DNA from 3 places in the Terrabacter sp. NPDC000476 genome. Region 1 is predicted to be linked to each of the others. Evidence: predicted binding sites of a transcription regulator. Region 1 holds the regulator's gene; each other region holds the start of a gene.
What was found. Region 1 encodes LexA, which represses DNA repair genes until DNA is damaged. Its sites were predicted from a motif close to TCGAACANNTGTTCGA; they were not measured.

Region 1 (6,923 bases):
CGACCACGCGCCGGCTCGCGAGCTGCAGGCCCTCGTCGACATCGCGGCGCAGGTGTGCACCGTGCCGCGCGCCGCCATCAACCTCATCACCTCGACCGAGCAGCAGCAGATCGCCACGACCGGCTTCGCGGCATCGATCTGTGCCCGCGAGGACTCGATGTGCGCCGCCGTGCTCGAGCACACCGACCGGGTCGTGGTGCCGGACGCTCGCCTCGACGACCGCTTCCGCGAGAACCCTTTCGTCACCGGCATCCTCGGCACGGTGCGCTTCTACGCCTCCGCCCCCCTGAGGACGCCGGACGGCGTCATCATCGGCCGGCTCTGCGTCTTCGACCACGCGCCGAGGGAGCTCGACGCCTCGCAGGAGGCGGCCCTCGGCGCCCTGGCCGAGCGGGTCGTCGACGTGCTCGAGCTGCGGCTGCGCACGCGCGAGCTCGAGGGCTCCCTCTCGGCCCTGACCCGTGCCCGTGACGAGCTGCACCGCTCCAACGAGGCCCTGTCCGTCTTCGCCGGGCAGGTGAGCCACGACCTGCGCAGCCCGCTCACCGCGATCATGGCGAGCACCGAGATGCTCGGCCAGCAGCCCTCGGTCCTTGAGGACGCCACGGCGCAGCGGCTCGTCGCGACGGCCTTCCGGTCGGCCACGCGCATGGCCGGGCTGATGGAGCAGATCCTCTCCCACGCCCAGGTCGGCGCCCAGCTGCTCACGACCGAGACCGACCTCGACGCCGTGCTCGGCGCGGTGCTCGAGGACCTCGCCCCGCGCCTCACGGCCCGGTCCGCCACGGTTTCGGTCGGGCCCCTCCCCGTCGTGGTCGTCGACGACCAGCAGATCTACTCGGTGCTGCTCAACCTCGTCTCCAACGCCGTCAAGTACTCGCGGCCGGACGTGCCGCCGGTCGTCGCCGTGTCGGCCAGCCGACGTCGCGGAGCCTGGCGGATCTCGGTGCGCGACAACGGGATCGGCATCCCCGTCGGCGAGCGCGAGATGGTCTTCGGCCTCTTCAACCGCATCGAGACCTCGGTCGACGGGAGTGGCATCGGCCTCGCCACGGTCAAGCGCATCATCGAGGCCCACGGCGGTCGCATCGGGATCGACTCGGTCGACGGACCGGGCACCGAGGTCTGGTTCGACCTGCCCGCCTGCTGAGCAGGCCGGCCGTCGCCTCACGTCGTCACGGCAGCAGGCGCGGCCAGGCCAGCGGGTCCGTGCCGAGGCTCGGCCCGGTCGTCGTGCACGCCCGCTCGTCGTCGCCCTGCAGCACGCGGAGGTCGCGGCGCCCGACCGCGAGGGCGACGAGGTTGCGGGCGCTGTCGGTGCCGGACCGCAGGTAGTCGGAGTGGCCCACCGAGGTGCGACCGACGTCGACGTAGTCGGAGCGCGGCCGCAGCCAGTGGTTGCAGCCGGACGCGGGTGCCTTCAGGGCCAGCGTCGACAGGCGCACGGCCCCCGCGACGGCAGCGGGCGCCGTGCCGTGCACGACCCACCCGTAGGCGAACACGTCGTCGCCGATCGCCCCGAGGACGTTGAACGAGCCGGGGGCCAGGGAGGCCTTCGCGACGTCGGCGAACGGCATCCCCGGTGCGCCGAGGACAGCCACGTCATCGATGACGCTCGTGCGCAGCACGGCGAAGCCCGCGAGCGTGCCCCCGTAGGAGTGCGCCCACACGCTCGTGTGCGCCGGACGGTCGCGGGCCGCGTCGACACCGGTCACGAAGTCGGCCAGTGCCGCCGCGTTGTCGCGAGCGAGCTTGGAGCTCAGGACGTTCCGGTCGATCGAGGTGACGATCTCGCGCAGCTGGGGCGCGTCGTAGCCCATCCACGTCACGATGGCGACGTCGCCGCCCCGGGCGAGCTGCAACGCCTCCGAACGCATCCGCACGAAGGTCTCGTCGTAGCGGCGCAGGTCGCCGCCGACGGTCGTCGAGAGGCCCCCGACGTAGGTCGCCACGTGGTCGGCGCGGTCGACGTCGCCGATCGCCACCACCGCCCGCAGATCGGGTGCGCCGGTGTCGACGAGAAGCAACTGCCGCTGCACCCCGTCGCGCCGGGCGAGGACCTCGCGGATCGCCCGGAGCCCGTCGACGCGTTCCTGCGCCCGCGTCCGCTCCCCCGCGTCCCACGGGGCGCCGTCGTGGCCCAGCTCCTGCACGCGCCCGTATGCCGTCCGCTCGGCGCGCACGAGCAGCGTGAGGTTGGCCTCGTGGCGGGCCCCGGCCGGGACCCCGTCGCGCGCGCCGACCCACTCCGGCCGCTCGCGCAGCACCCAGCGCTGCTCCTCGGCGGTGAGCGAGCGCCACCAGGCGGCCGTCGAGAAGACGAGGTCGGGCACGCCACCCGCGACGCCCGAGGGAGGTGGTGACGGGCGCACGGTCGCCGCGCCTGCCGGGGCGCCAGGCGACGCGCCCGCCGTCGGGTCGGAGCCGCGCGCGGACTCGAGCAGCGCGCGGGCGAGCTCCTCGTCGAGCTCCCGGGCCGCGCGCTGCGCCTCGTGGAGGCACGCGTGCACCTCGGCGAGCAGGAGGGCGTCGAGGCGGGTCCGGTGGGCCTCCACGAGCGGCTCGCCGAGCGACGCCCGCACGGGCAGGAGCACGACACCGTCGGGGTCGACCCAGGCGCCCTCCGCGGCCGCGCGGCGATCCGCGCGGCGCACGAGGTCGGCCGCCGCCTCGAGTCGGCGTGCGGCCCGGCCCAGGGCGTGGCCGGTTGCGGCGAGGCTCCGGCCGAGCCGGGAGAGCTGGTCGACGACGAAGGCGTGCCGCGCGAGAGCGGCGCGGGCAGCAGGGCCCGACCACCGCGTGACGGCCGAGCGCCGCCACAGCAGGACCTCGGTGCACCTCAGCACGGTGGCTCGCCGCTCCTCCAGCCGTCGGGCCACCGCCAGCAGCACCGCCGGCCGGGCCTCGCGGATCTCGCGGATGCCCGGTCCGCCGGCAAGGGTCGCGGCGGTCATGCGCGCCGGCGGGACCCCGACCGGCCCGAGGGGCCCGACGGGCCCGACGGGCCCGACAGGGCGGACCGCGCCAGCTGCTCCACGCCGTCGTAGCCGTCGGCGGCGGTACTCACCGCGGCCCCGAGCTCGCGCAGCTCCCACGTGATGCCGGCCAGCCGCGCCTGCCACGCCAGCGCGAGCCCCTGCGCGCCTGCCGTGGTGCGCCCGGCAGGCACCGCGGCGGTGACGGCGGCCAGGTCGTCGGCGATGCCGAGCCGCCGCACCCGCGCCAGCACCTCACCGATCGTCAGCGCGCCCTCGCGCAGCGCCGCGGTGTCCACCTCGTAGTGCATCGGTCGTGGCTCCCTTCCCCGGTGGCGACGGTAGGACCTCGCGGCGCCGGACCGGGCCCGTCATCCACAGGGCGCCGGAGGGAGCAGAACGCCGCACCCCACGCAGGGGTGCGGCGTCCGGCCGGGGCCGGCGGGGTCGAAGCGCCGGTCCCGACAGCCGCTGGAGGTGGAGCCAACGCGGCCGTTGGGGGTCTGCGCACGGTGTGCGCAGAGGTCTGCTGGATCGGAGCGGGCTCAGGATCCGGGGACGACCAGCTGCTGGCCGGCATGGATCTGGCTCGTGCTGAGACCGTTGGCCAGCTGCAGCTCGAGCACGCCGTCGGCGCGGCTGAGACCGGGCAGCTCGCGGGCGGCGATGCCGGAGAGGGTCTGCCCCGGCTGGACCGTCAGCGTGCGCGGCTCACCGGTGGCGGACGCGAGCTGGCCGGCCAGTCCCACGGCGAGCAGGGCCACGACCGAGGCGACGAGCAGGGAGACGACGAGACGGCCGAAGCGCGTGAGCCGCATCGGGACGCGGGCGTCACGGCCCGCCGGTGCGGTCCGGGGGTCCCGTGCGATCCGTGCGGCTCGCGCGGTCCGACCTGCTTCGCGTCCGGTCGGCACGGAGACGAGGCGCGGGCGCCCCTGCGGACCCGACGGGGCCTGCTGCTCCTGCGTCGCGATCGGACGAACGGCCGTCAGCACGGTGGCGCTCATGGTGACCTCCCCTAGCTCCGGATCCACCGAACAGGTGTTCGATGGAACGTCTGGACGATTTCTAGCACGTATGTTCGAAGAAGTCGAGACACGCGTCGAACAGGTGTTTGGCAACTGTGTTCGAACCTCGTACGCTTCCCTCACACCACACACCTCACCAGCCACCACTGACATCGGTCGTCACGACCGGTCGCAGCAACGGTCTGACGAGCCGACGAAGGGGACACCATGGGCGTGACCGAGCTTCCCGACCGCGACACCGGCGACGGGCTGACGGTGCGCCAGCGGAAGGTGCTCGAGGTGATCCGCAACTCCGTCGACCGGCGCGGCTACCCGCCGAGCATGCGCGAGATCGGCGACGCCGTCGGCCTCGCGAGCCCGTCGAGCGTCTCCCACCAGCTCAACGCGCTCGTGGCCAAGGGCTACCTGCGCCGCGACCCGAACCGACCGCGCGCCCTGGAGGTCGTCTCCCCCGACGCGACGGCCGAGCAGGTGGGCTACCGCGGCCGGGCCACGTCCTCGCCCGCCCGCGCCGCGACCGCCACGCCGGCTGCGCAAGGCTCGCGCGGCGTCGGGACGGCCGACCCGGCCGGCGACCAGTACGACACGGAGACCGACTCGGGTGACGCCCGACCCGAGGCCTCCTACGTCCCGGTGCTCGGCAAGATCGCCGCCGGCGTGCCGATCACGGCCGAGGAGGTCGTCGAGGACGTCTTCCCGCTGCCGAAGCAGCTCGTCGGCGAGGGCGACCTCTTCCTGCTCAAGGTCACGGGCGACTCGATGGTCGAGGCCGCCATCTGCGACGGCGACTGGGTTGTCGTGCGCCAGCAGCAGCACGCCGAGAACGGCGACGTCGTGGCCGCGATGCTCGACAACGAGGCGACCGTCAAGACCTTCAAGCGCACCGACGGCCACGTGTGGCTGATGCCGCACAACCCCGACTTCTCGCCGATCGACGGCGACCACGCCACCATCCTCGGCAAGGTGACCGCCGTCCTGCGGCGCATCTAGGAGGCGCGCTGGGCACCAGAGCCCGGGCACCAGGCCCAGGGCGTCAGACCCCGAGCGCGGAACGCAGGCCGGTCAGGGTGGCCCCGAGCGGCGCGTGCAGGCGCAGGGTCGCCTCGGCGTCACCCCGCGTGGCCGAGCGCGTGACGATGGCGACGGGAACGCCCTTGGCGTGCGCCCGGCGCACGAACCGGTAGCCGCTCATCACCGACAGCGACGAGCCGAGCACGAGCAGGGCCCCCGCCGTCTCGACGAGGCCGAAGCAGCGCTCCACGAGGGGCTTGGGCACGGACTCGCCGAAGAAGACGACGTCCGGCTTCACCGTGTCGTTGCCGCAGACGAGGCACCGCGGCGGGTGGAACGACTCGACGAGCTCATCGGCCAGGACGATGTCGCCGTCCGGACGCACCTGCTCGCCCCACTGCGAGCCGACGGCGTGGGCGGCGGCCGCGAAGCGCGCCATGAAGCCCGGGTTGGCCTCCGTCATCCGCTCGTGCAGGCCAAGTCGTGAGGTGACCTCCCCGCACGTGAGGCACACCGCCCGGTCGAGCGAGCCGTGCAGCTCCACGACGTCGCGGGCGCCGGACGCCTGGTGCAGCCCGTCCACGTTCTGGGTGATGACCGGGCCGAGGTAGCCGGCCTCCTGCAGGTCGGCGACGACCCGGTGCCCCTCGTTCGGCTCCGCGGCGTCGAAGCGCTGCCAGCCGATGTAGCTGCGCGCCCAGTAGCGCCGCCGGGCCTCGCCGGAGCCGGCGAACTCGCCGTACGTCATCGGCTCGACGCGCCGGGTGCCGTCGGGTCCGCGGTAGTCGGGGATGCCCGACTCCGTCGAGAGCCCCGCACCGCTCAGCACGAGGACCCCACCACCGCTGACGAGGTCGACGAGGTCCTCGAAGGTGCCGAGGTCGTGCGTGACGAGTGGCAGGGTGCGTGAGGTGGACAGCCGGGTCGTCGGGGACGAGGAGGACAGACCGGTCGGCTGGGACACGCGACCAGCCTACGTCGCCGCGACGCACGACCCGGCAACCCATGCCTGGCTGACGTCACGCCGCCGGAAAGCATAAGAACCCGTTATGATTGCCCCATGATCGATGCTGCGGGACTGAGGGTCATGAAGGCCATCGCCGACGAGGGGAGCTTCACGAGCGCCGCGAACGCGCTCGGGTTCACCCAGCCGGCCATCTCGCAGATGGTGCGCCGCCTCGAGCAGCGCACCGGCACGGTCCTCGTCGAGCGCTACGGCCGGCAGGTCCGTCTGACCGAGGCCGGTCAGGTGCTCGCCCGTCACGCCGTCGGGGTGCTCGCGGCGCTCGACGCGGCCGAGGAGGAGATCACCGCGATCGCGGGTCTGCGCGCGGGACGCGTGCGGCTGCAGGCGTTCCCGAGCTCGTCCGCCACCCTCGTGCCGCGCACCCTCGCGATCCTCAAGGCCCGCCACCCCGACATCACCGTCACCTTCACCGAGGCCGAGCCGCCCGAGTCGCTGGCGGCGCTCCGTCGCGGCGACTGCGACGTCGCCGTCGCCTTCGCCTACGAGGGGGCCGACCTCGGCGAGCTCGAGGAGGACCTGTCGCTCCTCGTGACGCGCCGGCTCATGGACGACGAGGTGCGCCTCGTCGTGCCCCGCGCCCACCCCCACGCCGGTGACGCCGCCGCCAGCCTCGCGGACTTCTCGGCGGAGGAGTGGATCGCCGGCTGCCCGCGCTGTCGTGGCCACCTGCTCTCCCTGGCCGACCACGCCGGGTTCCGCCCCAACGTCGCGTTCGAGACGGAGGACTACGTCGCCCAGCTGGGCCTCGTCACCGCCGGGCTCGGGGTGGCGCTCGTGCCGGACCTCATCCTCAACGCGGCGAAGCACGACGAGGTGGCCACGCTCCCGCTCTCCCCCGCCTCACGGCGCCAGATCCTGGCCGTCACCACGTCCGACCTGCAG
Region 2 (6,923 bases), on a different contig from region 1:
CCGACGCAGCCCGGGCCCTGGCGCGCAGCCCGATCACGAAGGTCGTCGGGTTCCTCGTCTGCGTCGAGCTGGCCAGCGGGGTGCTGCAGGGCTACTACACGCCGATCTTCACGGACATCGCGCGCCACCTCTCCATCAAGGACGCCGACGTCAACTGGTTCGAGGCCGCCCAGCTCATCGTCTCGGCGCTCGTCGTGCCCCTGCTGGCCCGGCTCGGTGACCTCATCGGCCACCGCAGGGTGCTGCTGCTGTCGACGGTGGTGACGGCCCTCGCGTCGTGGGGTGTGGCGTTCGCCCCGAGCTTCGGGCTCTTCCTCGTCGCTTGGGCCGTCCAGGGGTTCTACGTCGTGTGGCTGCCGATGGAGGTGGCGATCATCCACCGCCGCACCGGGGGTGCGGAGCGGCGGGTCCGCGGCGCCGCCGGACTGCTCGTCGCCGGACTCGAGCTCGGGGTCATCGTGGGCGCCCTGACGAGCGGCGCCCTCGCCGAGTCGTTGGGCATGACGGCGCTGCTCGCCCTCCCCGCGGTCGTCGTGACGCTCGCCCTCGTCGCCATCTGGTTCGGGGTGGAGGAGTCGCCCACGCTCGCGCACGGCAGCGTCGACTGGGGCGGCTTCGGGCTCGTCACCCTCGCCCTGGGGCTCGTGATGGGTGGGCTCGTGCTGCTGCGGGTGGCGGGTCCGGGCAGCCCCTGGCCGTGGGTCCTCGTCGTGGCCGGAGGGGCGGCACTCCTGCCCTTCGGCCGCCGCGAGCTGTCGCACCCCGAGCCGCTCGTCGACCTGCGGGTGCTCGGGGCGCGCGGGCAGTGGCCGGTGCAGGCGACCGCGTTCCTCTTCGGGGTGTCGGTGCTCGGGGCGCAGATCCCGCTGTCGACGTTCGCGCGCACCGACCCGGCGGTCACGGGCTACGGCCTCGGCGCGTCGGCCGGCCGCGTCTCGATCATCATCGGTGGCTACGTGCTGTCGCTGGCCGTGGGCGCCCTGCTGTTCCACCTCCTCGCGCAGCGCACGGGCACGCGCGCGGCCATGGTCGTGGCGGCCCTGCTCGTCGCCGTCGGCTACCTCATGTTCCTGCCGTTCCACGCGTCGCTCGCGCAGACGATGACCAACATGGTGGTCGCGGGGCTGGGCTCGGGTGCCCTCGTGGCCGGGCTCCCCGCCGCTGCGGCCGCGCAGGCACCACCCACGCACACCGGTCTCACGACGGGCATGACGAACACGACGAAGACGATCGGCGGGGCGTTCGCCTCGAGCGTCTTCGCCATCGCCCTCGCCTCGACCGGCACGGTCGACGCCGAGGCGACCGAGCACGCGTCCCTCTCCGGCTACCTCGTCGTCTGGGCCATCTGCGGCGTCACGGCGCTCGTCGCGGCCCTGTTCCTCGCCGTCGTCCGGGACGCGCCCCGCACCGCCTAGCGACCGGCACCCGGGAGGCGGGGCGAGGCGCCCAGCTGGGCACGGTCGGCCGCCGACCGGCCGGAGTACCAACCCTCCGCGTCGCGGGCGGCGCCGACGGTCGTGCGGCGGACGTCGGGGAACCACTCGTCGACCTGCTCGGCCACCCGCTCGGCGCGCGCGGCGAGGAGGGGCACCAGCTCCCTCCCGCTCGGGCCGTCGGCGACGGCCGACTCCTCCTCAGCCACGGTGGCCTCGTGCAACCGCTCACCGATGCGCTGGGCGAAGGCCGAGAGGAAGGACTGGCGGAAGGAGCGGGTGCGGCTCCCGCCGTGTGGGTCGGTGCGCGAGCCTGCGGCGGCGAGCGTGCGCGTCGCCTGCACGAGGAGGGAGGTGAAGAGGAGCTCGACCGCCTCGAGGTCGGCCTCGAATCCCACGACGGTGCCGAAGCCGAGCTCGCGCGACCACACCATCCGGCACCGATTGGCCGAGGCGACGGCCTGCAGCAGGGAGGCCTTGGGACCGTCGTAGGGGTTGTCGATGCCGATGCGTCGACCGGACGGCCCGCTGCGTCGGCCCCGGGCGTCGTCGTGGCGCGCCAGCAGGGCCGCGTCGATGCTGTGCCGCGCCATGAGCGACTGTGCGCCGGCCGTGAAGGTCGCGGCCTCGGCCTCGAAGGTCGTCGACTCGGCCTTGGCGAGGAGCATGCGCACCCGGCTGAGGATCCGCTCGTCGGCCACCGGCGGTGCGTCACCGCTCCCGTCACTGCTGCCGTCATTGCTCCCGTCACTGCTCCCGTCGCGGCCGCCGGGGATCGCCTGACCGGGGAGCGGGGTCAGCAGCTCGAGCCGCGGCAGCCGGACGAGCAGGTGCAGCACCGCGAGCGCCCGCTCCACGAGGGTGAACCAGTCGAGGCCACCGGCTCGTCGTGCCTCGAGCCACGTGACCGAGGGCGATCGAGGTGCCGCGTCGTCGAGCTCGCGCAGCTGGGCGAGCCACTGCCGGTCGACCGTCGCCGGCGCGTACCGCGCGAGCTCGGACGCCATGACGTCCACGGCGATCTGCTGCTCCTCCGACCCGAGCCGACGTCCGGCGAGCCGGTGGACGTCGGCGGGCTGCCAGCCGAGCTCCCAGGCGCGGGTGGTGGCCCGGGCCAGGGCGTCGACCAGGCCGCGGACGACGACGCGTGACGTCGTGCCCGACGAGCAGAGGGTCGCCACCGTCGAGATGGTGTCGTCGAGGTCGCGCGTGTCGGCGCGGTCGATGGCGTAGACGCCCTCGTCGAGCAGGAGCTGCAGGGCGGTCCGCAGCTCGTCGTCGCGGGCAGCGTCGGGTGCGCCGGGCTCGTCGGGTCGCGGAGCGCCCGAGCGGTCCTGCGCTGCTCGTCGCCGCTCACGGCTGGCCTTGCCCATCGGTCCTCCTCGGGTCGTGGACCCATCGTGTCATCGGCCGCACGTGCGGGGCGCAGGCGGCACAGGGCTGTGGACGACGGGGGACAAGGTCAGGGGGGTGTGGACGGCGGTGGCCCGGAGGTGTCGCGATCCCGACCGGTTCGTGCTGCCGGGAGCGCCGGCAGGCTCAGAACGGTGGGACGTCCGAACCGCCAGGCGAGGTGGCCTGCGGCGGTGCGGGTCCTCCGGACCGCCCACCGGTCCCGTCCGTCGGGGTGGTGGGTCCGCCGGTCCGAAGGTCGAGGCCCTCGCGCCAGTTCTTCGGGTGGGTCGTGTAGGTGCGCCCGGTCAGGGTGGTCCACTGCAGGGCGCGGCCGCGCAGGCCCGTGCCGGTGCCCTCGGTGCCCTCGGTGACGGGTCGGGAGGTCCACGCACCGCTGGTCTTGGTGTTGTGGTGGAAGCGGTGCTTGGCGTAGAGGTTGTCGGGCTCGGTCGCTCCGGCGGGGTAGGGCCTCTCGTGGTCGAGGTCGCACCGGTCGGCAGGGGTCTCGCAGCCGGGACCGCGGCAGTGGCCGTCGAGGGCCTGGACGTGGGCGGTCAGGGCGGGGCCGGGGCGGTAGCCGGCGCCGGGCCGGGTGAGGGCGTGGCCGGTGGGCAGCTCGACGGGCAGGGCGTGCCAGACCGAGCCGGGGCGGGTGATGATCTCGCGGGCGTGGGTGGCGGTGACCCAGCCGTGCCCGGGGAGCTCGCAGGCGGTGTCGGACAGACCGGCGGCGACCTCGAACGGGACGACGATCCAGACCCGGGCCGCGGGTGCGCCGGACGGCGCCGCAGGCGGGTCCGCCCGCTCACCCACGGGATCGTCCGCCGTCCCCGGCGTGGGCCGGCCCGCCGGAGCATCCTCCGGCCTGCACGTCGGTCCCGTCGGTCCTGCCCCAGCGGCGGGTGCTGCCCCAGCGGCGGGTGCTGCCGGTCCGGAGGGTGCGGTGCCGGTCCGGCTCTGCTCGGGGTGGGCGCGCAGGAGGGCATCGGTGGCCAGGTCGCTGCGCAGCTGGTCGAGGGTGCGCGGGTCACCGGCCGCGCGGGCGGTCCGTGCGCCGGCATCGAGCCCGTCGAGGATCGCGGCTACCGCGTCGGCGCCGGTCACGACCGTCACCGTGCCCGTCCCGTCCGCGGCGACCCGCCCCGACACACCGCGCCGGGCCGTCGCCTGCGCGCGGCGCTCTCCCGCGTCGCGTGCGTCCAGGGAGGCCACGGCCCGCCGCAGCCGGGTCACGAACGGGCGCTGGGGGAGCGGCCCGCCGCCGCGTGCTGGGGCCAGCACCGTCTCGGCGACGAGAGCCACGTCCGCGTCGGACAGGGCCGCGGTCTCGGCTGCGAGCTGCAGCACCCGCGTCAACGCGCAGCGACCGGCTCGCAACGCGGCGAGGGCCGCCGCGTGCCGTCGCGGGGCGGTCGCGACGCCCAGCCGGCGGGCGACCTCGCCGGTGCCGATCCCGGTCGCCAGCGCGATCTCCTCACCGACGACCCGGTCGAGCCCGACCCGGCCCAGTCCCGCCCGGCCCGAGGCGGCGGGGAGCGCGTCCAGTTGCCGCGACTCGATCGCGTGCAACGCGCTGTAGGCCTCGAGCAGGTCTGCCTCCACCCGCGCCTTGGCCGCCTCCAGCGCCTCGATCCGCGCCAAGGCCGCCTCCCCGGCTCTCGCCAGCCCCTCCAGAATCCCCGCCCGCTCGGCGCGCTCCGCCCGCTCGTCGGCGTCCACACCCATGGCGTCCACACCCTCGGCGTCGGCATCGGCGTCCTCGGTCACCGCCCGCGCCGCGGCCAGGGCCGCGGACACCGCGTCGAGGCGCTGCCGCACGAGGTCCAGGGCGGCCACGACGGCGCGCTCGAACGCCTCCGGGTCGCTGCCCCGGGAGAGGCGGATCGGCTCGAAGCACCCGGCCGGGAAGCGGCGACCGGCGTCCGGTGGCTCGTTCGGCGCGGCAGGGGGAGCCGGTGTGTACGGCACGTGCTCCTCCTCCCAGGACGTCCTCTCGTACCTCCATTAGAACATGTGTTCGATCAAAGCGGAAGGGGTCGAGACCGCCTGTGGATACGTGGGTAGCACTGTCCCGCAGGCGATTCCGCGCCGTGCGACCGACTCCTCGACGGGGAGGAGTGGGCTGGAGGCCGGCAGGTCGTAGGGTCTGGGAATGGCGCGGACGAGGATGACCATCACGGACACGCCCGTGGGGGACGTCGAACTCGCCGTCGTCACTCCGGTGGGCAGCCGGCGGCGCGATCCGCTCCCGCTGCTCGTCGCGCACGACGGGCCGGAGTACTCGCGCCGCGCGCACCTGCTCTCCACCCTGCGCGCCGCGACGGGCGCGGGCCGCGTGCCGCCCACCCGCGTCGTGCTCCTCGAGCCGGGCGACCGCAACGCGAGGTACGCCGCCAACCCGCTCTGGGGCGACGCGCTCGTCGAGCACGTGCTGCCCACGCTGCACACGGCATACGCCCTCGACGGCAGGCCGGGCCTCATGGGGGCGAGCCTGGGCGCGCTGGCCTCGCTCGAGGCGGAGTGGCACCACCCGGGCACCTTCGGCGCGCTCTTCCTGCAGTCGGGCTCGTTCTTCCGGCGCCGCGTGGACGACGAGGAGGACTTCGAGTTCTGGGGGCGGGTGACGCGGTTCGTCACGAACGTGCGTCGCGTGCGCCGACGTCGCACCGACGCCCGCATCGTCCTGACGTGCGGCGCCGCCGAGGGCAACCTCACGAACAACCGCCAGATGGCCGAGGCCCTCGCCGCGTCCGGGCACGACGTGTCGTTCACGGAGGTGCCCGGCCGGCACGACTGGCCCTCGTGGGAGAACGCGTTCGACCCGCTCCTGCTCGACCTGCTCCACCTCGCGGCAGGGCGGTCGCGGGTGTGAGCGGCGACAGACGGCCGGGTTCCTGCAAGGATCGCTGTCGAGAAGCCCGATGCCCGACGGTAGGAGCACCACGATGACCGACCTCGCCCCGCAGCAGGACTCGCCCACCACGCCGACCGCGACGTCGCACCGCACGCACCTCGTCGGGCTGCTGCTCGGGGCCGAGGAGGACTGGCCCACCGCGTTCGAGGCCCTTCTCGACCTCGTCGGACCGATCACGACCGACGACGGGGTGACGCACGAGCTGACGAGCGAGCGCCTCACCATCGAGCCGTTCGACCTGCGCCAGCCGGTGCGCACCGAGCTCGTCATCGACCGCCTCGCCTACTGGTACTACCACCCGCGCGAGTGGCTCAAGAAGGCCGCGCTGATGAACGACACCTACCTGCTCAACAGCCCGTTCACCTTCCAGTCGATGGAGAAGCACAGCGCCTACGTCGCCCTGATGCGCCTGGGGCTCAAGGTCCCCGAGACCTGGCTCGTGCCGTACAAGAACCCCGTCGACAACGTGCGCTGGGCCTACACGAGCGCGAAGTACAACCGCCCGTTCGACCTCAAGGCCATCGCGAACCAGCTCGGCTACCCGATGTACATGAAGCCCTTCGACGGCGGTGGCTGGCGCGGTGTGTCGCGGATCGACGACGAGCGCGACCTCGTCAAGGCCTACGACGAGTCGGGCGAGATGCTCATGCACCTCCAGTCGACCGTCGAGTACGACCACTTCGCGCGCGCCCTCTCGATCGGGCCCGAGACGATGGTCATGGACTTCCGCCCCGAGCAGCCCATGCACAACAGGTATGCCGTCAGCTACGACTTCCTGCAGCCGTCGGCCGGCAAGCAGGCCGCCGCCATCAGCCGCATCGTCAACGCGATGTTCGGCTGGGAGTTCAACTCCTGCGAGATGCTCGTCAAGGGCGACGACGTCTACCCCATCGACTACGCCAACGCGTGCCCCGACGTGGCGGTCACCTCGCTGCACTACTACTTCCCCTGGGCCATCAAGGCGCTCGTGCGCTGGTCGGCCTACTGCCTCGTCACGGGTCGCAAGGGGCCGATGGACCTCGAGATGCGGCGCTACTTCGACGTCGCGGACCGCGACGACCTCACCGACGAGGAGAAGCTCGACGCCTACCTCGCCATCGCCGACGAGTACTTCGAGACCGATGCCTACCGGGCGTGGTGCGCGCGCCACCTGCCGCACCTCGACGCGGCCGTGCTCGAAT
Region 3 (6,923 bases), on a different contig from region 1:
TGAGGCGCTCGAACCGCTCCTGGACGACCGCCTTGGGCACCTGGTCGTCCATGGTCGCCGCAGGGGTCCCGGGGCGGATGGAGTACTGGAAGGTGAAGGCGCTCGAGAAGCGCGAGGCGCGCACGACGTCGAGCGTGCCCTGGAAGTCCTCCTCGGTCTCGCCGGGGAAGCCGACGATGAGGTCGGTCGTGATCGCGGCGTCGGGGATGTGCTCGCGGACCTTCTCGATGATCCCGAGGAACTTCGTGCTGCGGTAGGAGCGGCGCATGTCCTTGAGCACCTTGTCGGAGCCGGACTGCAGCGGCATGTGCAGGCTCGGCATGACGTTCGGCGTCTCGGCCATCGCGAGGATGACGTCCTCGGTGAAGGCGGCCGGGTGCGGGCTCGTGAAGCGCACCCGCTCGAGCCCCTCGATCTGCCCGCACGCGCGCAGGAGCTTGCCGAAGGCGAGGCGGTCGCCGAACTCGACGCCGTAGGTGTTGACGTTCTGGCCGAGCAGCGTGACCTCGACGACGCCCTGGGCCACGAGGGCCTCGATCTCGGCGAGGATCTCGCCCGGGCGGCGGTCGGCCTCCTTGCCCCGCAGGCTCGGCACGATGCAGAAGGTGCACGTGTTGTTGCAGCCGACCGAGATGGAGACCCAGGCGCTGTAGGCGGAGTCGCGGCGAGTCGGCAGCGTCGACGGGAAGACCTCGAGGCTCTCGAGGATCTCGACCTCGGCCTTCTTGTTGTGCGCGGCACGGTCGAGCAGGGCCGGCAGGGAGCCGATGTTGTGGGTGCCGAAGACGACGTCGACCCAGGGGGCACGCGCCACGATGGTGCTGCGGTCCTTCTGGGCCATGCAGCCACCGACGGCGATCTGCATGTCGGGGTTCTTCTGCTTGGCGGGGCGCAGCTGGCCGAGGTTGCCGTAGAGCTTGTTGTCGGCGTTCTCGCGCACGGCGCACGTGTTGAAGACGACGACGTCGGCCACGTCGGGGCGCTCTCCCGCGGGCAGGCTCGCGAGGTCGACGTAGCCGGCCGTCTCGAGCAGCCCGGCGAGGCGCTCGCTGTCATGGACGTTCATCTGGCACCCGTGGGTGCGCACGTCGTAGGTCCGGCGACCGGCGGGCTGCTGCAGGGCGCTGGGCGCCGTCATGTTCTCGGTTGTCATGGCACCGACAAGGGTACGTCGTGCGGCCGCGCACGCCCGACACCCGTTCGGCAGGTGCGTGGGACGGGCGGGAATAGGTCGCCGGGACGCACCGTTGACGACCTTGCTTGACAGTTCAACAACTTCGGACCATCCTAGTTGTTGAAAGTTCAATAACCTACTCCGAAGGATCCGACATGGGACTGTTCAACCGCACCAAGGACGACGCCGTCACCGAGACGCCCTCCGTCGCCGTGGCCGACATCGCCGGCGACTACACCCTCGACCCGAGCCACACGCGCATCGGCTTCTCGGCCCGCCACGCCATGGTCACCAAGGTGCGCGGCCACTTCGACGAGTTCGAGGGCACGGCGCACATCGACACCACGACGCCCGCCAACTCCTCGGTCACCGTGACCATCTCCGCGGCGAGCGTCACGACCGGCAACGAGCAGCGTGACGGTCACCTCAAGACCCCCGACTTCTTCGACATCGCGAACTACCCGCAGATCACCTTCGTCTCGACCGACGTCGAGCGCGACGGCACCGAGTGGGCCATCTCGGGCGACCTCACCATCAACGGCGTGACCAAGACGGTGACGATCCCCTTCGAGGAGACCGGCTCGGCCAAGGACCCGTTCGGCAACACCCGCGTCGGCTTCGAGGGTGAGGTCACCATCGACCGCACCGAGTGGAACCTCTCCTTCAACGCCGCCCTCGAGACCGGTGGCGTCCTCGTCAGCGAGAAGGTCAAGCTCGAGTTCGACGTGTCGGCCATCGCGAACGTGCCCGCACAGGCCTGAGCGAGCCCAGCACGACGCCCGAGGGGTGGGAACCGGACCGGTTCCCACCCCTTTGCGCTACCCGGCGCCACGACCACCCGGCATCCCTGGCACTCCGCACCCTCGGCACCCTCGCCACCCGTCGTCGCGCTCCGCGACGGCCCGGGGCCACTCGGTCAGTCGCGCTCGTGCTCGGGCAGGCCGTCGAGCGCGTCGCGGATGACGGGCCAGGCCATCTCCCCCGGGTAGCCCTTGCGGGCGAGCATGCCGGCGAGCCGCCGCGCCTGGACGTCGGGCGCGAGCCCGCGCATCGAGCGCAGCTTCTTGGCGACGAGCTGCTCGGCCCGCAGCCGTTCGTCCCCCGGGCCGACCTGCTCGAGAGCCTCGTCGGCGAGCTCCTGGTCGATGCCCTGCTTGCGCAGCTCGTGCGCGAGGGCCCGGCGGGCCAGCCCCCGGTCGGACTGCTTCGAGCGGACGAGCATCTGGGCGTAGGCCTCGTCGTCGACGAGCCCGACCTCGGTCATCCGGTCGAGCACGCGGGCGGCAACGTCGTCGGCGCAGCCGCGCTGGCGCAGCTTCTTCTCGAGCTGCACGCGACTGCGTGGAGCCATGCTCAGCTGGCGCAGCACGATGGCGCGCGCCACCGAGTCGGCGTCGGCCTCGGGCGGCTGGGCCTCGGTGTCCTCGGGCGGCGGCGCCCACTCGGGCCGCTCCCCCGCCGGCGCCGAGCCCCAGGGGGCCCGCACGCCCGCGACACCCTCGGCCTCGGCGAGAGCGGCGGCGGCGCGGGCCCGGCGCTCCGCCGGGCTCGCGCCGCCGTGCTGTGGTCCGGTCACGATCAGAAGTCGACGGGCACGTCCGCGACCTCGGCCGGCTGGTCGACACGGGGGCCCACCCCGAGCTTCTCCTTGACCTTCTTCTCGATCTCGTCGGCGAGGTCGGGGTTGTCCTTGAGGAAGTTGCGGGCGTTCTCCTTGCCCTGGCCCAGCTGGTCGCCCTCGTAGGTGTACCAGGCACCGGCCTTGCGGACGAAGCCGTGCTCGACGCCCATGTCGATGAGCCCGCCCTCCCGGGAGATGCCCTGGCCGTAGAGGATGTCGAACTCGGCCTGCTTGAACGGCGGGGAGACCTTGTTCTTGACGACCTTGACGCGCGTGCGGTTGCCGACCGGGTCGGTGCCGTCCTTGAGCGTCTCGATGCGACGGACGTCGAGACGGACCGAGGCGTAGAACTTCAGCGCCTTGCCACCCGTCGTGGTCTCGGGCGAGCCGAACATGACGCCGATCTTCTCGCGGAGCTGGTTGATGAAGATGGCCGTCGTGCCGGTGTTGTTGAGCGCACCGGTGAGCTTGCGCAGCGCCTGGCTCATGAGGCGGGCCTGCAGGCCGACGTGGCTGTCGCCCATCTCGCCCTCGATCTCGGCCCGCGGCACGAGCGCGGCGACCGAGTCGATGACGATGATGTCGAGGGCGCCGGAGCGGATCAGCATGTCGGCGATCTCGAGCGCCTGCTCACCCGTGTCGGGCTGCGACACGAGCAGCGCGTCGGTGTCGACACCGAGCTTCTTGGCGTACTCGGGGTCGAGGGCGTGCTCCGCGTCGATGAACGCCGCGATGCCGCCGGCCTTCTGCGCGTTCGCGACGGCGTGGAGGGCGACCGTCGTCTTGCCCGAGGACTCCGGGCCGTAGACCTCGACGACACGGCCGCGCGGGAGACCGCCGATGCCGAGCGCGACGTCGAGCGCGATCGAGCCCGTCGGGATCACCTCGATCGGCGGGCGGATGTCGTCGCCGAGGCGCATCACGGCGCCCTTGCCGTAGCTCTTCTCGATCTGCCCCATCACCGAGGAGAGGGCCTTGTCCTTGTCCTTCGTCTGCACCGAAGCCATGTCGGTCACCTATCTGCCGTCTGCGTTGCGGTCGTCTACCTTCGACCCGGGCCGAGGCCTCGCCGGTGCGAGATCCGCTGTCGGGTCAGACGTTAGGTGCCGGCGCCGACATCGGGGTGTTCCACGAGACGGCCTGTGGACGACGGGGGTGGTGGCGCAGGACCTGTGGAGAACACTACCGAACACGTGTTCGACCCGGTGCACGACACGCCGCGACCTGCCGCGACACGTGGTCGCGGGCTCACCGACCCGACCGACCACCCTCCGCGCCCCGCGCGACGCGGGTGTCGCGGCCGAGACGTCGCGCCGGCGGCACGTCCATGTCGACGCAGAGCGCCTCCCACACCGCCCGCGGGGGCTCGCCGTCGGCGAGGGCCTGCGCGGCCGTGCGGTTGCCGAGCGCCCCGATCACGTGGTCTCGGGCGAGCGACCCGGCATACGCCGCGCCGAACTCGTCGTCCATCAGGGTCCAGAAGTGGCTCATCCGCACTCCTGCAGTCTGCCACTCCCCCGACGGGAACCCCGCCGCGCACACCCGGCGTCCGAGGGGTTGCCGCAAGCGCGCACGCCCGCGTGCCGCGACCGGTATCGTCCTCTTCCGCCCGTGCCCACGCGGGCCCACAGCACACGTCAGGGGAGCAACCGATGACCGAAGACAACCCGGGACCCACCGAGGGTCCCTCCGCCGCGCCGGACCCGTCGGCTGCCGGCACGCCCGGCCCGGAGACCACGCAGGCCGTCCCGACCGAGCACACCGTGCCGGTGCCCCAGTACTCCTACCCCACCGGTGCCGACGCGACGTCCGCGCCGGGGCAGGTGCCCACCGCCGCACCCGCCGCACCTGCCGCATCCGCCGCGGCCGGCGTCGCGCTGGCAGACGAGGCGACGCCGCCCACGGCCGGCGGTCGCCGCCGCACGGGCCTGCTCGTCGGGGCGCTCGCGACGGTGCTCGTGCTCGGCGGTGCCGGCTACGTCGCCACCACTCAGCTGAGCGGCGGCGGCGCCCAGCCCGCCGACGTGCTGCCCGGCGACGCCTACGCCTACGTGCGGCTCGACATCGACCCGTCGGCGGGCCAGAAGATCGCCGCCGTCCGCTTCCTCGGCAAGCTGCCGCAGGTCAAGGACACCCTCGGCAGCGACGACCCGCGCAAGAAGCTCTGGGAGCTCGCGACGAAGGACTCGAGCAACGCCTGCGCGGCGAAGTTCAGCTACGACTCCGACATCGCCCCGTGGCTCGGCGACCGCGCCGGTGCCGCCCTCCGCCCCGGCGGCACGAGCGACAAGCCGAACGTCGCGATCGCCGTGCAGGTCAAGGACGAGGACGCCGCCAAGGACACGCTGACGAAGCTGCTCGCGTGCGACACCGACGGCACGGGCGCGGAGCTGCGGATGAAGGACGGCTACGCCCTCATCACGCCGAAGGGGACCGGCGACGCCACCGTCGCGGCCGTCGACCGCGGCTCGCTCGCCGACAGCGCGACGTTCGCCGACGACATGGGCGCGCTCGGCGAGCAGGGCGTCATGTCGGCCTGGTTCGACGCGACCAACGGGGTCAAGGAGATCTCGAAGCTCGGTGGGTCCGGGATGGACTCGACCCTGGCGACCGCCGGGGCCAAGGGCCGCTTCGCCGCCGCCCTGCGCTTCGACGCCGACTACGTCGAGCTGTCGGGCGTCTTCCGCGGCGCCGACGGGACGAAGGCGGTCAAGGGCGACGGCGCGCAGCTCGTCAACCTCCCCGACAACACCGTCGCGGCCATGCACCTCGCCGGGGGCGACCAGCTCGTCGACGCCGCGTGGCCGCAGCTGAAGAAGCAGCTCGACTCGCTGGGTTCGGCCCAGGGCCAGCGCGACCTCGTCGGCCAGCTCGAGGACCAGCTCGACGTCAAGCTGCCCGACGACCTCAAGCTGCTCCTCGGCCGGTCGTTCACCCTCGCCCTGCCCGACCAGGACTTCCAGAGCGGGACGTTCAGCATCGGTGGCAAGGTCGTCACGAGCGACGCGAAGCGCGCCGACGAGCTGCTCGGCCGCCTCAGCGCCCTCGCGGGCGGTGGCACCGACCCGCTGACCCACTCGGTCGACGGCGACACCGTCTACGCGGCGACGACCCAGGCCTACGCCGACGCCCTCAAGGCCGGCGGCAAGCTCGGTGACAGCGACGCGTTCAAGCTGGCCGTGGGTGACGTCTCGTCGTCGACGACGGCCGTCTTCGTCGACCTCGACAAGATCGAGAAGCTCTACCTCGGCGAGATGAAGGGCGATCAGAAGTCGTTCGTCGAGGCGCTGCGCTCCGTCGGCATCAACCAGTCGAGCACCGGCGACGGCGAGGGCACCTTCTCGCTGCGTCTCGTCGGCAACTGACCGACCCCGTCCGCACGACCGAGGGCCCCGCCGGTGGCGGGGCCCTCAGTCGTCCCGGCCCGGTCGCCCTGGCCGCGTCCCTGACCTGCGTCTCAGGCGCGCCGCGTGATGCCGAACCCGCCCGCCGCAGGGAGCTGGATCTCGTTGTCGGAGTAGGCGATTCCGCCCTCGACGGGAGACGCGACCGACCACCACGCGGCATCGAGGTCGCTCACCTCGGTCGTCGGCTCGGCCGCGACGAGCGCCGCGGCGGCACCCACACCGATGTGGCTCTCCATCATCGAGCCGACGATGGTGCGCAGCCCCGCCTCGTGCGCACGGCGCAGCAGGTCGCGGCCCGTCGTCAGCGACCCGCACTTGGCGAGCTTGACGTTGACGAGGTCGGCGGCGCCGAGCCGGATGATTCGCTCGAGGTCGTGCGGCCCGTAGCAGGACTCGTCGGCCATGACCGGCAGCCCGACCCGTTCGCGCACCCACGCGAGGCCCTCGACGTCCTCGGCGACGACGGGCTGCTCGACGAACTCGACGCCGAGGTCGGCCACCTCGAGCGCACGGATGACCTGCACCGCCTCCTCCCGGGTCCAGCCCTGGTTGGCGTCGAGGCGGATCGCCACGTCGGCCCCGACCGCGTCACGCACCGCGGCCACCCGCTGCACGTCGGTGCTCGCGTCGGTGCCCACCTTCATCTTCAGCGTGCGGAAGCCCTCGGCGACCCGCCGCCGCGCGGTGTCGGCGAGGGCGTCGGCCGCGCCCGCCGAGAGGG

Region 2: a site for LexA is predicted at 4,834-4,849, ahead of ABT295_RS11570 (HNH endonuclease signature motif containing protein). Genes of this name have one in related genera too.
Region 3: a site for LexA is predicted at 3,981-3,996, ahead of recA (recombinase RecA). Genes of this name have one in related genera too.

Annotation. Positions count from the first base shown of each region.
Region 1 is NZ_JBEPDF010000004.1:267,347-274,269, reverse strand. It holds gene ABT295_RS20175 (sensor histidine kinase) at 1-1,150, shown strand, start outside; gene ABT295_RS20170 (alpha/beta hydrolase) at 1,176-2,954, opposite strand; gene ABT295_RS20165 (hypothetical protein) at 2,951-3,286, opposite strand; gene ABT295_RS20160 (LysM peptidoglycan-binding domain-containing protein) at 3,521-3,982, opposite strand; gene lexA (transcriptional repressor LexA) at 4,211-4,993, shown strand; gene ABT295_RS20150 (Sir2 family NAD-dependent protein deacetylase) at 5,037-5,978, opposite strand; gene ABT295_RS20145 (LysR family transcriptional regulator) at 6,075-6,923, shown strand, end outside.
Region 2 is NZ_JBEPDF010000001.1:2,463,737-2,470,659, reverse strand. It holds gene ABT295_RS11580 (MFS transporter) at 1-1,415, shown strand, start outside; gene ABT295_RS11575 (DUF2786 domain-containing protein) at 1,412-2,806, opposite strand; gene ABT295_RS11570 (HNH endonuclease signature motif containing protein) at 2,973-4,796, opposite strand; gene ABT295_RS11565 (alpha/beta hydrolase) at 4,981-5,700, shown strand; gene ABT295_RS11560 (ATP-grasp domain-containing protein) at 5,774-6,923, shown strand, end outside.
Region 3 is NZ_JBEPDF010000001.1:1,121,444-1,128,366, forward strand. It holds gene miaB (tRNA (N6-isopentenyl adenosine(37)-C2)-methylthiotransferase MiaB) at 1-1,153, opposite strand, end outside; gene ABT295_RS05255 (YceI family protein) at 1,330-1,935, shown strand; gene ABT295_RS05260 (regulatory protein RecX) at 2,091-2,750, opposite strand; gene recA (recombinase RecA) at 2,753-3,802, opposite strand; gene ABT295_RS05270 (DUF3046 domain-containing protein) at 4,044-4,286, opposite strand; gene ABT295_RS05275 (DUF3352 domain-containing protein) at 4,448-6,160, shown strand; gene ABT295_RS05280 (mandelate racemase/muconate lactonizing enzyme family protein) at 6,253-6,923, opposite strand, start outside.